One region of the Geobacillus sp. BMUD genome, then DNA from elsewhere that is predicted to be linked to it. Evidence: riboswitches for the same ligand, from Rfam matches in the RefSeq annotation. Region 1 holds a riboswitch; the other holds the start of a gene.

Region 1 (9,011 bases):
GTCATCGCCGGCCAAAGCGCGCCGCCGCCGTGCGATACAACGCTCGGCGTTCGCTTGACAGAAGCCCGGGACGGCTATGCGAAAGGAGTATGGAAGGTAAGCGAATCGCTGCTCAACGGCAACGGCGTCATTATGGGCGGGTTTGTCGGCGCGGCGGCCGATATCGTGATGGCTTATGCGGTGACGACCTTGCTTCGCGATGACCAAATGCACGCTTCGATCAACTTGCACACGACGTTTCATCGTCCGATGGAAGCCGGGGAAGCGGAAATCGAGGCGCTAGTGGAAAAACCCGGGCGAACGGTCGCTTATGTGACCGCCACCGTGCGGCAAAACGGCAAAGAGGTGGCGAGCGCCACGTCATCCGTGCTGATCATGGGAAAACGATGAAACACCGGTCTTCCGTGCTAGCGAGCGGGTCATGGGCAGGATTCCGAAAGAAGGCCAAAAAGGCTGGTGAAAAACGGTTGTTTCTTTTGAACAATGGGGGAGCGTGTAAAAGACGCTCCTGATGCGACAGGGCTTTTCTATTTGAGAAGCGAGGCTGGTAAGCGGCCTGTTTCCTTAAATCACCGCCCCTCAAAACCTACTGGAAAGAAAGCGGCATTTCGGACAACGTCTCCGGCCGCCTTGGCTCTTCACAACGGGCAGGGGGAATGATGATGGGCTTTGCCCGCCAGCGCGAGCCGAACTGCAGGGGGCGCTCAATTCTTCACCGCCCTCAGCGGCAAAGCGCCGAAGAAAGCGCTGCCAAAAACAGCGGCTTTTCGGCGCTTCCCGTTGCTTGTTAAGAGCGGACAAACGTTTTCGGCATCACGACGGCGACGACTTGCCCGCGGGCGCATAATTCACCGTTCGCAAACACTTCGGTGTCAACTTGCCATTTTTTCGGATGAATTTCCGTCACTGTGCCGATGGCCACAAGCGGCACCCCGTGCGGCGTCGGTTTGAGAAAATCGACGTGCAGCGAAGCGGTGACAAAGCGCGGCGGCGTCTCCCCGCTGCCCGGCTCATGGCCGTTTTTCCGGTGCAGCGCCAGCGCCGCTGAACCGGTGCCGTGGCAGTCGATGAGCGAGGCGATCAATCCGCCATACACAAACCCAGGGATGGCTGTATGTTCGGGGCGCGGCGTATACACCGTCACCGTCTTGTCCCCTTGCCATCCGGTGCGGAAATGGTGGCCCGTCTCATTCAAACGGCCGCAGCCATAGCACCAAGCGAATTCATCCGGATAGTCGTCTTGAATGGCGTGAACGATCGTTTCTTCCACTACACATCTCCCCCTCTCTTTTTCTAGTATACCATTGAATAGAGAGAACGACGACTCTTATTTAGGAGGATGGCTGCTTAGTGATGGACAAGACTGGCGAGAGAATGCGCGGCACGAGGGCCCAACGACCAGACGGCAAATGCATAGGCGGCCCAAACAGCGGACCGCCCGTGTTTATTGTGCAGATCGCTCCGGCTCGTAAAATTCGATCCATTCTCCGTCTGGACCGAGGAAAAACAAATATTTCGCCCCGTTCGGAAGCTCGGTAATGTCCTCCCAAACGAGCGGGATGCCAAGCGACACGAGCCGTTCTTTCTCCTGCTCGATGCCTTCGACCGTAAACGCGACATGATGCACTTTTCCTTCCGTCGGCAAATTCGGGTTGTATCCTTCGATGAGCTCGACGATGATCTGGCCGTCAAGCCCCAAAAACGCCAGTTTCATCGTCCCGTTCGTATGAATCATCTCGCTGAGCAGCTCGAGGCCGACGACGTTTTGATAAAATGCTTTCGATGTTTCAATATCTTTCACTTGGATGCCGACGTGTTCAAATTTTTTGACTGCCATTCGCTGTTCTTCCTTTCTCTCACGTTCTACGATTCAATGGAAAACACAGCGCGCAAATACGGGGTCATTTGCGGTGGGAAAATGTCTTTTTTTCCTAGCTCCTGCCATAGATAGCGGTCAAGGGCGTACGGCCCCTCCGCTTTCCATTCCTCTGCCTCATCGTTCGTCAGCACGAGGGAAAACATCGTTCCTTGCGCTTCCCCATACAAGTGGACATAGCCGTCCCCGCGGTCGATATGCACCACCGCCTGCCGATCGAACCGGGTGAGCTCCGTCCGCACGCAACGCATGACGTGAACAGCAAACGTCGCCGCCGGCAAATGCGCTGCCATGCAGGCGCGGAGCGACAGTCGTTCCGCCACTGTTTCCCCCTCACCTCCCATCATCAAAAACCCCCTTCCGCCTCGGAATGACGCGAAAGGGGGTGGCCGTTCTTATCATCCAAAGCGACATCGCTTTGCGGGTGTTAGCACCTTGCCAGCGGCAGGTTGCTGTGGGGTCATCAAGCCCGTTCTCTCGCCCACTCTTGATAAGACGTATGCTATTTCTTCTTATCCTACCACACATCCCCCTCAGTGACAACGGTCTTTACTATTGAACCACGCCCGTCTGTTCGGGGGTGTTGCTGCGATTCACTTCACCCTAAAATAGTATATAGACCCCCATGCCGAAAAAAAATTCAGCACCATCGGAAGGATGAAAATCCCCTTTTGTTTTATACAATCTTGAGATTTACATACCTTCAGGACAGATGCAACAAAAACGTTCAACATCTCCTTGACGGAAAAGTCGCTTATCCATTTTTCGACTGTCGAAAGCAAGCCGGTGGCTTGGAAAACCGAACGACCACTCACTTCAGGAGTAGAACGCGAGGAACAGCTCGAGTACTTGTGGGAAAAAGGCTGTCAAGAGGCGCAAGGCTACTTGTTCCAGCCCCCCATGCCAGCAGATGAAGCAGTCAACCTGCTGGCACGCAGTATCATAACGAAGGACGTAAAAACACGGATGCCCGTCATCCAAGGCATCCGCGTTTTTCCATCATTTAAACGCCATCGCCGCCCGCACCGCTTTTTTCCAGCCATCGTAGAGCATCGTTCGCTTGTTGTCATCCATCTTCGGCTCAAACCGGCGCTCGAGCTGCCATTGGGCGGCGATGTCACTCCGGCTGTTCCAGTAGCCGACCGCCAGTCCGGCCAAATACGCCGCCCCGAGCGCCGTCGTCTCGTTAATGACCGGCCGCTCGACCGGCACAGCGAGCAAATCGCTTTGAAACTGCATAAGCAAGTTGTTTTTCACCGCCCCGCCGTCGACGCGCAGCGTGGTCAGCGAGAGGCCGGAATCGGCTTCCATGGCGGCGAGCACGTCTTTCGTCTGGTAAGCGAGCGATTCCAATGTCGCGCGGATGAAATGCTCTTTCGTCGTGCCGCGCGTGAGGCCGAACACCGCCCCGCGCACCTCGCTGTCCCAATACGGGGTGCCGAGGCCGACGAACGCCGGGACGACGTACACCCCGTCCGTTGACTCGACTTTTTCCGCGTACGCTTCGCTATCCGCTGCTGTTTTGATCATCCGCAAGCCGTCGCGCAGCCATTGAATGGCGGAGCCGGCGACGAAAATGCTGCCTTCAAGCGCGTATTCGACCTTGCCGTCGATGCCCCAGGCGATCGTCGTCAGCAGCCCGTGCTTCGACTGCACCGCTTTTTCCCCCGTATTCATCAGCATAAAGCAACCGGTGCCGTACGTATTTTTCGCCATCCCTTCCGTAAAGCACGCCTGACCGAACAAGGCCGCCTGTTGATCGCCCGCCGCTCCGGCGATCGGCACTTCGACGCCAAAGAAATGGTATGGGACGGTTTTCGCGTATACTTGCGAGGATGGCCGCACTTCAGGAAGCATCGCCTTGGGCACGTTTAAAATCGCAAGCAGTTCGTCATCCCATTCAAGCGTATGAATGTTGAACATCAAGGTGCGGGACGCGTTCGAGTAGTCGGTCACATGGGCGCGGCCGCCGGATAACTTCCAAATGAGCCACGTGTCGATCGTGCCAAACAACAGCTCGCCGCGCTCCGCCCGTTCGCGCGCCCCCTCGACATGGTCCAAAATCCATTTCACTTTTGTCCCAGAAAAATAGGCGTCAATGAGCAGACCCGTTTTTTCGCGAAACAATGGATCATACCCTTTGGCTTTCAACTCCTCGCAAATGCCCGCCGTCTGCCGCGACTGCCAGACGATGGCGTTGTAAACCGGATTGCCGGTGTCTTTCTCCCAAACAACCGTCGTTTCCCGCTGGTTCGTAATGCCGATCGCCGCCACTTGTTCCGGCTTCACTTGCGCCTCGGACAAGACGCTGGCAATGACGGCAAGCACCGAACCCCAAATTTCGTTCGCGTTATGTTCGACCCAGCCGGGCTGTGGGAAATATTGGGTAAACTCTTTTTGCGCCATATGGACGATTTCGCCCTTTTGATTGAACAAAATCGCGCGCGAACTCGTTGTACCTTGGTCGATGGATAAAATGTATTGATCCATAGTATCGTCCTCCCCTTTTCTTGGTCGTTTTCGATCCACTCACTTTCATCCGCGTCAACACAAACGGTCAAGAAGAATAGCGTCTTGCGGCGCCGGCTGTTTTTCCTTCTGCCATCTTCGCCGCCGTCAAAACGACTGCGGTGGCCGCCAGCACTCCCCATAATGCGCCGGTCGGTTTTCCCAAGAAAACGGCTTTATACACCAAACTGCCTAACGCGCCGCCAAGCAGCGGCCCGACAATCGGCACCCACGCATACGACCAATTCGATGATCCTTTCCCTGGGATTGGCAACAAAAAGTGAGCTAACCGAGGCCCAAAGTCTCGAGCCGGATTAATGGCGTATCCGGTCGTACCGCCGAGCGACAGCCCAATCGCTACAATCAAAAAACCAACGACAAACGGATTGAGCCCATCGGCGAATTTGTTGGCGCCAATGGCCAAAATGGCCAGCACGAGCACAAATGTGCCGATGATTTCACTCAATAAATTGGCTGCCGTATTCGGCACGGCCGGCCCGGTGGCGAACACGCCAAGCTTGACGCCCGGATCGTCCGTTTCTTTCCAATGCGGCCAATAGTGGAGATAGATGACGGCAGCTCCAATCATAGCGCCGAGTACTTGTGCCAACACATAGCCAGGAACATCTTTCCACGGAAAATCGCCGCTGAGCGCCAACGCCACCGTCAGCGCCGGATTCAGATGGGCGCCGCTATACCGGCCGACAGCGTATACGGCCACCGCCACCGCCAGCCCCCATCCCATCGTAATGACAATCCAGCCCGAATTGGCCGCATACGATTTCTTTAAATTGACCCCAGCGCACACACCCGCGCCGAAAATGATGAGCAATGCAGTGCCAATGAGTTCTCCTAAAAATGGCGACATTGGGTCTCTTCCTCCTTTTCATTCGTGATTTTCCTTGTCATTTCCTGCTTGAGCCAAACCCTCCGGAGGGTTGTCTGTTGGGTGGAAAAACAAAAACCCACACACTTCCCCGCTAATCAACGAGGAATATGTGTGGGTCTCCGTTTCTCCGCCACAACAGAATATTAACTTACTTTGAGAATACCATTGTTTGAAAACGCTGTCAACCTATTTCTTTGCTAAAATTTGCACGTAATCGAAGTCGAGCGTATCGACCGCGTCTTCGATATGAAGGCGGGTGATGAACCGGTACGACCGGCCGGGGCGCGATGGCGGCAAGGTTTCCGGAATCATGTAGGAAAACGGGATTTCCTTTTTCTCGTTCGGCTTGATCGAAAACGCACCGGCCGCCGGAATGACAGCGACAATGTCATCTAGCTCCTTGCCATTTTCGATTGTTTTTTGCACAAGCTCCACATCGAGCCGCTCGATCCTTTGTTCCACCGTTCCGCCGTAAATGTGGACGGTCCCTTGAATCATTTCTCCCTGTCGCCATAACGATTTATCTAAGATCAAGTCGACGTGCGCCGACCCGACTCCGACTCTTGACATCATTTTGCGCAATAACACCGTAGTCACCTCTTTGTCTCTCTTGTCGTATTATCATACGAAAAAACGAAGCCGACTGTTTCAACGCGAGCCAAAAAATAAACAGACGATGCTGGCGCGGCACGTCTGCCCCTAGGGAGAAACAGGGACGAATGCGGCTCGTTTTGTTACCGCTTACATTCGAGATTACCGCATTCGCCTTCCGCTGTCAATTGGTTACTCGTACACATTTTCGTTTTCGATAATGTAATCGATTCGAATGACTGGGACGTCCTGTTGCTCGACTTCCGCGACAATCAAACCGACGCGGTCATGATAGATGCAAAACGTATCCTGCCCTTTGCGAAACGCCGACTCTCCGTACGAAAGAACCATGTGGTAAATTTTATTGTCGCTGAAATACCGACGGCTGACCCGGCTCCCTAACCGGACGATCACTTCTTTTCCCGCGATTTTTCCGCGGTACATCCGCTCTCCCCCTTTTTGTCGTTCCTATTCCAATGTATGGCCGTTGTTGCCCGCTCATGACTTTTTTCTCCCCAGCAGCCCGTTTTCCTTTTCAACTTATTGTTTTTCGAACCGGCAAACAACTTTTTTCGAAAATTTCCTTTCTTTTGCTTGACGCGGCCACCCGCGGTAGTGTATAGTAGAGTCATCACATAACAGAATATATTTCAGGCATTCAACATGAAAGCGCATCTTGGATGGCTGTGAAGTATATTTTGTTATTTGATAAAATCTTGAGGTTAGCCGAACAGGCTAAAGGTATTAGGAGGAATTCAGTATTATGCAACGTGGTAAAGTAAAATGGTTCAACAACGAAAAAGGCTACGGTTTCATCGAAGTGGAAGGCGGTTCGGACGTATTCGTTCACTTCACGGCGATCCAAGGTGAAGGGTTCAAAACGTTAGAGGAAGGCCAGGAAGTTTCGTTTGAAATCGTCCAAGGAAACCGCGGACCGCAAGCAGCGAACGTTGTCAAATTATAAGACTTCGTTGACATAGACGAGAGAACGGGAGCGGAACCAAAGGCACCCTGCTTAGGCAGGGTGCCTTTTTCATTGCGATTTGCATAGATTCAATCAAGCGGCGAACAATAAGGAAAGGGAGGTGTTCATATGGCCAAACGCGATGCCGACGTACATACGGGATACAACGACTTAAAGCAAGTGGAAATGTTCGTCGAAACGGCGGAAAAAATGGTCGGTCAAGCGACGATGCAACTCGACCCTGAGATGCTTCACCATGCCGAACAAGCGGTGAAAAACGCCCGCGGCCAGTTGGCGCGCGCTCGCCAACAAGCGACAGGCGTCGATGGCGATTTCCTCGCCCGCTGTGAACAAACGTTGGCCCGCGCCGAGCATCAGCTTCGCGAGGCGCAGCAATAAGGCAAGCAAGATGGAGCTTCGCTGTGCGAAGCTCTTTTGGCTTATATCCCCACTTGCTAAAGAAAACGAAGCAAACTGGCATTCTTTTGAGAAAACAGGCGAAAAAACCTGCTTTGCTGGCACAAGGAGTTATCTGATCTGCCTGTCAGCGGTGAAACGCCGTTCCATCGCTTGTCTCTTCAGTGCGCAAGAAGAAAACAGAGCGCCCCCGCTTTCTGATCCGCCATTATCGACGCGGACGCGCCGGCGCTGACAGGAGCATCTCTCCGTACTGCCGCATTTGTTCCCCGACCGTGCATTGCTGGATGCAAAACGACTGGGCGTACGTTTTGCCGTACTCTTTCCGGAACGTGCTTTTTAAAAAGCAGCCGTAGCAGTATGTTTCCTCCAGCCAAGCGATTTGGTCCAATATTTCTTTGCGTCGGTTTCTCTTCTTTCCCATACGACCTTACCCTTTCTCCGTCAATTCCGTTCGGCTTGTGATGATCTGCCCTTCAAGCGCCTGACGGGCGAGCGAATCCGCCTCTTTATTTTGCTTGCGCGAAATCGGCTCGTACGCCGGCTCGATGTGAAGTTCGCGCATTTTCGCTTCAATGCGGTCAAGCCAGGTGTTGAAATCGTCCTCAAAACACGGCCAATCACCGGACAGCTGCTTTAACACGACGTGGGAGTCGCCGCGGAACGTCACCGGCAAATGATGGACGCCAAGCTCCTCAAGCAGCTGCATGACAAACCAAAATGCCGCATACTCCGCCTCATTATTGGATTTGATTTCGCCAAGTCGACGGTTGGCGCGCAGCCGGTAGCGATGGTCGTTTTGCTTATAGTATACGACCGCGCCGGCGCCGCCTTGGGACGTCTCATGGTCAAAGCCGCCGTCGAAATACACAACAATCTCATGCGGCTCGCCGCCGATCTCCTCAAGCAACTTTTGCAGCTCTTTTTTTGACCACACCGTACCGTTTCGATCAACAAACTCAACTGTTTTCGTCCGCCCGGTTTTTTCAAAATCATCTGCCAAAGTGAGCGCCTTTTTGGCCTCCACCCAATCGGAAACAAGAAACGCCTCTTGTTTTTTCGGTGTGATATATGTCCAGTGGATTTGTACATCCAACGTTGGGTCACCCTTCCGCATGGCGATGATCGGAGCTGGTTTTTATTTTACCACACTTTCGCCCTTGTTCATTACCTAATATTATGCGCAAATTCTTTTCGTATCAACCATTTTGCCGCAGGCACCCATCTTTTTTCCAAAATATCTGTCTTTTCCGGCCTATTTGTGGTACACTAGCAGCTAGCCCCCAAAATGAGATAGGGCGCAACCATAATGAAGAGGGAGGATTCGAATTGAAGCGTCAAACCATAGCCGATCTGAGTCTGCTAATGGTGACCTTCGTCTGGGGTGCGACGTTTGTCGTCGTCCAAAATGCCATTTCGTTTTTGGAGCCGTTGTCGTTTAACGCCGTTCGCTTCAGTTTGGCCGGCTTGTTGCTTCTCGCCTGGATCACCGCCGTTTCCCGTCCGCTCTTCGGTCAGTTGTCATGGCAGGTCATCGGCGCCGGGGCGTGGATGGGGCTATGGCTGTTTTGCGGCTATGCATTCCAAACGGTCGGGCTGTTGTACACCACTTCCTCGAAAGCTGGCTTTATTACTGGACTGAGCGTTGTGCTCGTGCCGCTGTTTTCCTTTTTGATTTTAAAGCAAAAACCGTCTGTGAATGCGGCCATCGGAGCAACACTTGCTGCGTTTGGCCTGTATTGGCTGACGGGGGGAGCGGAGCTGTC
Region 2 (7,700 bases), on a different contig from region 1:
CGGTTTCGACGTTGTCAAGCTCTCCTTCGACGGCGGCTTGCACCATCGCGCGGGTGTAGGCGAGCTTCATGCGGCTGCCGACACCGTACGGCCCTCCTGTCCAACCGGTGTTGACCAAAAAGACGCGGACGTTGTGCTCAGCGATTTTTTGCCCGAGCATTTTCGCGTATTCAACGGCCGGGCGCGGCAAAAACGGCGCGCCAAAGCACGTCGAGAACGTCGCTTCCGGTTCGGTGACGCCGCGTTCCGTGCCGGCGAGTTTGCTTGTGTAGCCGCTTAAGAAATGATACATCGCCTGTTCGCGCGTCAGCTTGCTGATCGGCGGCAGGACGCCGAACGCATCGGCCGTCAGGAACACGATCGTGGATGGATGGCCGGCGACGCTTGGGTCGACGATGTTTTTGATCGCTTGAAGCGGGTAGGCGGCGCGCGTGTTTTCCGTCAATGTGCCGTCATCGTAATCCGGCACCCGCGTCGCGTCGTCGAGAACGACGTTTTCGAGCACGGCGCCAAAGCCGATGGCGTCAAAAATTTGCGGCTCTTTCTCGCGCGATAGGTTGATGCATTTCGCATAGCAGCCGCCTTCGATATTGAAAATGCCGCGGCTCGACCAGCCGTGTTCGTCATCGCCGATCAAGCGGCGGTTCGGATCGGTCGAGAGCGTCGTTTTCCCGGTTCCCGACAAGCCGAAGAAGAGGGCGACGTCGCCTTCCTGGCCGACGTTGGCCGAGCAGTGCATCGGCAGGATGCCTTGTTCCGGCAGCAAATAGTTCATCACCGAAAAGATCGATTTTTTCATTTCGCCGGCGTACTCCGTCCCGCCGATTAGGACGACGCGGCGTTCAAACGAGATGATGATGAACGCTTCCGAGCGCGTGCCGTCCACAGCTGGATTCGCCTTAAAGTTCGGCGCGCAAATGACGGTGAATTGCGGTTCATGCGCGGCGAGCTCTTCGGCGCTTGGCCGGATGAACAGCTGATGGACGAACAAGTTGTGCCAGGCGAATTCGTTCACGACTTGAATCGGCAGCCGGGATTTCGGATCGGCGCCGGCAAAGCCTTTAAAGACGAACAGTTCATCTTTTTTCATTAAATAATCGAGCACTTTGTCGTACAGTTTATCAAACGTCTCCGGAGACATCGGCTGGTTGATTGTCCCCCAGTCGATCGTTTGCTTCGTTGACGGTTCTTCGACGATGTATTTGTCTTTGGGCGACCGCCCCGTGTACTTGCCGGTCGTGACGGCGACGGCGCCGGTGTGCGTCAGCCGACCTTCCTTCCGTTGCAGCACTTTTTCGACGAGTTCAGCGACGGACAGTTGGTGGTGGACGTACGGTTTTTGCAGCAAGAGATCGAGTTTATTGGTCATATTGGCAATCCCCATGTTCAAAACCTGCCTTCTTTATTAGAATCACTCTTGAAAATAGTATAACACATTTTTATTAATAGTCCATACTAATTGTGTGGGTTTTTCAAACTTTATTTTTCCCAATGTGTCGATTTCTTTGAGGAAAGAATGTTCATGACTGGAAATAATAAAAAATGAATTTCGATAGTTGACTTTGCCGATTCCATTGCGATAAGATAAGTCATTGAACGGATACTCTTATCCCGAGCCGGCGGAGGGACAGGCCCGATGAAGCCCAGCAACCGTCACAACTGTACATGTGTGAAATGGTGCTAACCTGTGGCAAGGCGCAGTCCTTGAACGATAAGAGTGAAAGGAAGCAATACGATTGCCATGACCTTTCCTCAGCCGTTACAGGAAAGGTTTTTTATATTGCGAAGCGAAAAAGGGAAATGAGTTCCGTGTCGCCACATTATGCCAAGAGGAGGAAACAAACCGAATGTCAGCCAAACGCCGCTTGTTTACTTCAGAATCTGTAACCGAAGGACATCCGGATAAAATTTGCGACCAAATTTCCGATGCGATTTTGGATGCCATCTTGGAAAAAGATCCGAACGCCCGCGTTGCTTGCGAAACGAGCGTCACGACCGGACTGGTGCTCGTGAGCGGGGAAATTACGACGTCGACGTATGTGGACATTCCGCGCATCGTCCGCGATACGGTTCGCGAAATCGGCTATACGCGCGCCAAGTACGGATTTGACGCCGATACGTGCGCAGTGCTCACGTCGATTGACGAGCAGTCGCCGGATATCGCGATGGGGGTGGACCGAGCGCTCGAGGCGCGCGAAGGTCAGATGACTGACGAGGAAATTGAAGCGATCGGCGCCGGCGACCAAGGGCTCATGTTTGGGTTCGCCTGCAATGAGACGGAAGAATTGATGCCGCTGCCGATTTCGCTTGCGCACCGCTTGGCGCGCCGCTTGGCGGAAGTGCGCAAAACGGACGTCTTGCCGTACTTGCGCCCAGACGGGAAAACGCAAGTGACGATCGAATATGATGAAAACGGTAAACCGGTGCGCGTCGATACGATCGTCGTTTCCGCACAGCACCATCCGGAAATTACGCAAGAGCAAATCCAGCGCGACATTAAAGAACATGTGATCAAACCGGTCGTGCCGGCGGAGCTGCTGGATGAGAACACGAACTATTTCATCAACCCGACCGGACGGTTCGTCATCGGCGGTCCGCAAGGGGATGCCGGGTTGACGGGGCGGAAAATCATCGTCGATACGTACGGCGGCTACGCCCGTCACGGCGGCGGCGCGTTCTCGGGCAAAGACCCGACGAAAGTCGACCGTTCGGCAGCGTATGCGGCCCGCTATGTCGCGAAAAACATCGTCGCAGCTGGCCTTGCCGACAAGTGCGAAGTGCAGCTCGCCTACGCGATCGGCGTCGCCCGCCCGGTTTCGATTTCGATCGATACATTCGGCACCGGCAAAGTGTCCGAAGACATTTTAATTGAAGTCGTCCGCAACAACTTTGATCTCCGTCCGGCGGGCATCATCAAAATGCTCGACCTTCGCCGTCCGATTTACAAACAGACGGCCGCTTACGGCCATTTCGGGCGCACGGACATCGACCTGCCGTGGGAGCGCACCGACAAAGCCGCCTTGTTGAAAGAACAAGCGTTGGCGTTGGCGAACAAACAATAAAGAAAAAAAGAGGGTGGCCTACAGGCGATAGCCGGCCGCCCTCTTTTTTATTTTTTGTTTTGGCATAGGCGTGTGCTGGGAATGGATGGCCCTGCGATCGGTGAGCGGTCGCCAACGGCCGTTTGCCTCTGTCGTTGGCCTGTTTGTGCCAGGGGACGCGCCTGCAGGGGCTTGGCGATGGGGGCAACCTTCCCGCCGCTGGCGCCGGTTAGGTCTGATTGGCCCGCTGTTGTTGCAGTACTTTGTAATACTGTCCTTTCTCGACATATTCGCGGCGGATGCGCTCCATTTCGCGGATGTCGTCTTCCGTCAGTTCGCGGACGACTTTCGCCGGCCGGCCGAGGGCGAGCGTGTTGGGCGGAATTTTTTTGCCTGGCGGCACCAAACTGCCGGCGCCGATAAACGCGCCTTCCCCAATTTCTGCACGGTCCAGAATGATCGAGCCCATGCCGATCAAGGCGTTTTTGCGAACGATGGCGCTGTGCAAAATGACTTGATGGCCGACCGTCACCCCGTCCTCAATAATAAGCGGATTGTTTGGACTTTGATGCAAAATTGAGTTATCTTGAATATTGACCCGATTGCCAATCACCGTCGGTGCTACGTCGCCGCGAATGACGGTATTGAACCAAATGCTCGTCTCTTCGCCGATGGTGACATCGCCGGTGATCGTCACATAGTCGGCGATAAAGGCGGATGCGGCAATTTGCGGTGTTTTGCCTTTGTATGGGTAAATCATGGGCGTTCGTTCCTTTCCGTTTCAAAATCGATCGTTCACCATGTATTGTACAACGCTGCGTCCAAATCGCCAACGAAAGCGAGCACGCCTAATCGGGATTGGTGAAAAATGTTTCTTTTCGCCCGATGAGTGATTGGGATAGGGAAAGAAGATCCGAATTTCACAAAACTTCTCAACGTGAGAAAAACCGTTTTTGAGCGGCTTTTTCATTTCATTGCCAACCCCTTTTATGGTTTGCCCCAGCTGCAGGGATGGCAATACTGGAAAACGAGATTGCAGGCTGTTCAGACGCGAAACGATTTTGGTTGCCGATAAGATGGAAATGCTAGGAGACGAGACCATGGTGTTTGCACCTGAGGTGAGCCGATTGAACATTCCGAAAAACCCCATCGCCTTGATGAAAACGGTGTATCGTGACGTGCTTCCGCTTGTCCACCGTGAGCTTGCCTATTGGCAGCGCCAAGCTGAGCGCATTCCTGACCCGGAATTGCGGCGCCAGGCGCTCGCGAGCATCGCCTCAAAAACGTTCCATTGCGAAGGCGGCTCCATTTTGGCGCTCTTGGCCGGAGAAAACATGGAGGATTGCATCCGCTTTATCGTTGCTTACCAGACGATCAGCGATTATTTGGATAATTTGTGCGACCGCAGCACCTCGCTTGATCCGCTCGACTTTCGCGCCTTGCACGATTCGATGCCGGACGCTTTGACGATCGGCGCGGAGCCGTCGAACTATTACCGCCATCGCCGAGAACAGGAAGACGGTGGCTATTTGCCGGCGCTTGTGCGCACGTGCCAAGAGGTGCTCGAGACGGTGCGCCATTATGAGACGGTCGCCCCGTTTTTGCATGAATTGGCCGGATATTATTGCGACTTGCAAGTGCATAAACATGTCGAAGCGAGCGAGCGGGTGCCGCGGCTGGAGAAATGGTTCGAGCAATACAAAGCCGCCTTGCCGCCGATGGAATGGTATGAGTTTTCCGCCTGCTCCGGTTCGACGCTCGGCATTTTCTGCCTTGTCGCCTATGCGTTTGGCGAATCGCTGCCGCCGGAGATGGCGAGACAAGTGCGCGACGGCTATTTTCCGTACATTCAAGGGCTGCACATTTTGCTTGACTATTTGATCGATCAAGAGGAAGACCGGGAAGGCGGCGACCTGAACTTTTGTTTTTACTATCCGAATGAAACGGTGATGCTTGAGCGGCTTTGCCATTTCATCGAAGAGGCCGACCGCCATGTCGGCGCGCTCCCGCACGGCGAGTTTCATCGCCTCATCCACCGCGGCTTGCTCGGGTTGTATTTGTCGGATGCCAAGGTGAAGAAGCAACGCGGACTGCGCCGGCTGGCGCGCCGGCTCGTCCGCGCCGGCGGGGCGGCGTCGCAGTTTTTTTACTGGAACGGCAAGGCATACCGCCTCTGGCAAGGAACACAAAAACGGCTGTCCTTTTCATAAGGGCGGCCGTTTGCTTGTATTGGCGAGGACAGCGGTTTGTTGGTGAACCGGACGGAATCAGGCGCCTCCATCTGCCCGATTCTCAAGCGCAAGCAAAAACGGCGGATCGTTTTGCCGATTGATGAATTCATATTTCAAAGCGTGGACGCGCCGTTGATCAAGAGAGCGGACGTAATCAAGGAGCGCGTCGCGTTCGCGCTTTCCTTCGGGATGACCGTGGTAGACGACAAGGACGATGACGCCGCCCGGCTTCATGACGGAAAGCAGCTGGCGGACCGCTTCGATCGTCGATTCCGGCTTGGTGACGATCTGTTTGTTGCCGCCTGGCAAATAGCCGAGGTTGAACACGGCGCCGGCGATCCGCCCGTGCACGTCAGCGGGAAGTGCGTCAAGCAGTTCACTGTGGCTTCGTTCCAACAGCGTCGCCCGCTCGCGCAGTCCGTGTTCGGCGAGGCGGGCGGACGCCGCGGCGATGGCTTCGCGTTGGATGTCAAAACCGAAAACATGGCCGCTGCCGCCGACGCGTTCCGCGAGATAGACGGTGTCATGACCGTTGCCGACCGTCGCGTCAACGGCGATGTCGCCTTCATGGACCGCTTGGTCGAGCAAAAAACGAGCAAACGGCAAAATGTTCATCAATGCCATCGGTTGGTCCTCCTTGCGATCGTTTTATCGTTGGCGCTGGCACGGATGGCAGGCGGCATCGTTGTTCTTTCGGCTTGGCCATCCGCTGCGCCGGAGCGACGAAAAGCTTTGAGTGGATCGGACGGAACGAAGGCGCCGATGTTGGCATTGTAGCAAAAACAACAGGGAAAATCGACTGCAGACCGTCGAAATGGCGTTGGCAGTCTCCAACCGTTGCCGCAGAGACAACGGCGAACATCGACGACCGAAGGGCATTTCATCGAGACCGGGTCGGCCGATTGCCGTCCATACAACAGCGGCGATCGACCGCCTGCCAATCATTGGCGTGATACGACTGCCGCGGGCGGCGCATAGTAAACATGAGGGAACATGATGAAAAGGGGTGAACACATGGCGACAAGACAATCGGTTGAAGAGTTTTTGCAGCGGTGTGAAGATGTGATCCGCTTTGCGAAAGAACAATATACCGAAGCGCAAAAGCAGGAGCATTACAACATCACTGAATATACGAACGCCCAGCAAATGCTAGAGCAAACGGTCCTTGATTTAGCGCACCTCGCCCGCAGCTGCAACGCCCAGCAGCGCGAACAGCTGCACCGGATGCGGCTCCAGCTTGAGCAGCTACAAAACGAAATGATCTTGCTTGACCGCTGAGACGAGCGGCAATTGAAAGCCCCGCCATTCACACCCGCCAAAGGGAAAGCCAAGAACGACGAGGAAACCGAAGGGAGGAGGGACACGACATGAAGCGACGCCTCAAGCAAACCAACCCGGAACAAAAAACGCGCAACGGCCAAAACAATAACGATCTCGAGCTCGGTCAAGATTTCGACCCGGTCAAGCTGGCGAAAAAGCAGTACGAACAAACGGGCGGCCAGCCGATCCGCTCCAAGCAGCGCAATGGGTGAGTCATGCCGAACGATGGGGCGGCCATCAAGCCGCCTCTTTTTTCTGTAAACATCACGCGTCGGTGAGCCGTGATGTTCATGCCAAGGTGGAGAACAAGGCCTGCTCATGAGTGGTTTCCATGAACATCACCCGTTGGTGAGTCGTGATGTTCATGCCAAGGTGGGCAGTACCGTTTGCTCATGGATGTTTTTAGGCGCTTTTTTGATTGCTTTTTTTCCTGTTTTCCCCTACAATTATTTCGGGAATCAAAAGAAAAGCGATGAAAAGGATGATGACCGATGCCCCGCGCTCTTTGGTGGCTGCTCGTCGGTATGGCGCTCAATGTAACAGGGGCGTCATTTTTATGGCCATTAAATACCATTTATTTGCATGAACAACTCGATCAGCCGCTCGCGGTGGCGGGAGCGGTGCTGATGCTCAACTCCGGCGGCAGCGTCATCGGCAGCCTGGTTGGCGGTGTTTTGTTTGACCGGATCGGCGGGTTTCGCGTTTTGTTGGCCGGAGCGGTGTTGACGATGGCCGCGCTTGCGGGGTTGAACGTTTGGCACGGCTGGCCGCATTATGCGGTGTTTTTGGCGCTTGTCGGCATCGGCAGCGGCGTCGTCTTTCCGGCGGCGTCGGCGTACGCCGGGGCGATTTGGCCCGAAGGGGGGCGGCGGGCGTTCAACGCCTTGTATGTCGCGCAAAATATCGGCGTTGCCGTCGGTTCGGCGCTTGGCGGGTTTGTCGCTTCGTATTCGTTCTCGTTCGTGTTTTTGGCCAATCTATTGCTTTATGCGGCGTTTTTGGCGATCGTCACGGTCGGATTGCGGTGCATCCCGCTTTTGCCCCCGGCGCGAACGAAACGGCCGGCAGAAGCGGAAAAAGCGCCATCCCGTGCCGTGGGCTGGGCGCT

The links. Region 1 has a riboswitch for S-adenosylmethionine ahead of ETC05_RS02275 (hypothetical protein). Riboswitches for the same ligand answer to the same signal wherever they lie in the genome.
Region 2: it holds a riboswitch for S-adenosylmethionine, as region 1 does, so the genes downstream of both, metK (methionine adenosyltransferase) here and ETC05_RS02275 (hypothetical protein) in region 1, are expected to answer to the same signal.

The regions. Positions count from the first base shown of each region.
Region 1 covers NZ_SDLA01000001.1:454,736-463,746, reverse strand. The annotation lists gene ETC05_RS02290 (PaaI family thioesterase) at 1-390, shown strand, start outside; gene ETC05_RS18030 (hypothetical protein) at 663-791, shown strand; gene ETC05_RS02285 (PaaI family thioesterase) at 788-1,270, opposite strand; gene ETC05_RS02280 (VOC family protein) at 1,445-1,837, opposite strand; gene ETC05_RS02275 (hypothetical protein) at 1,864-2,220, opposite strand; SAM riboswitch class I at 2,269-2,373, opposite strand; gene glpK (glycerol kinase GlpK) at 2,876-4,366, opposite strand; gene ETC05_RS02265 (MIP/aquaporin family protein) at 4,434-5,252, opposite strand; gene ETC05_RS02260 (sporulation protein) at 5,460-5,861, opposite strand; gene ETC05_RS02255 (hypothetical protein) at 6,057-6,308, opposite strand; gene cspD (cold-shock protein CspD) at 6,628-6,828, shown strand; gene ETC05_RS02245 (DUF2564 family protein) at 6,958-7,227, shown strand; gene ETC05_RS02240 (zinc-finger domain-containing protein) at 7,454-7,669, opposite strand; gene ETC05_RS02235 (ribonuclease H family protein) at 7,676-8,341, opposite strand; gene ETC05_RS02230 (DMT family transporter) at 8,575-9,011, shown strand, end outside.
Region 2 covers NZ_SDLA01000002.1:392,964-400,663, reverse strand. The annotation lists gene pckA (phosphoenolpyruvate carboxykinase (ATP)) at 1-1,384, opposite strand, end outside; SAM riboswitch class I at 1,604-1,718, shown strand; gene metK (methionine adenosyltransferase) at 1,848-3,062, shown strand; gene ETC05_RS05700 (gamma carbonic anhydrase) at 3,271-3,801, opposite strand; gene ETC05_RS05695 (tetraprenyl-beta-curcumene synthase family protein) at 4,142-5,251, shown strand; gene mnmM (tRNA 5-(aminomethyl)-2-thiouridylate-methyltransferase MnmM) at 5,309-5,896, opposite strand; gene ETC05_RS05685 (hypothetical protein) at 5,890-6,225, shown strand; gene ETC05_RS05680 (YtzC family protein) at 6,287-6,550, shown strand; gene ETC05_RS05675 (hypothetical protein) at 6,640-6,804, shown strand; gene ETC05_RS05670 (MDR family MFS transporter) at 7,084-7,700, shown strand, end outside.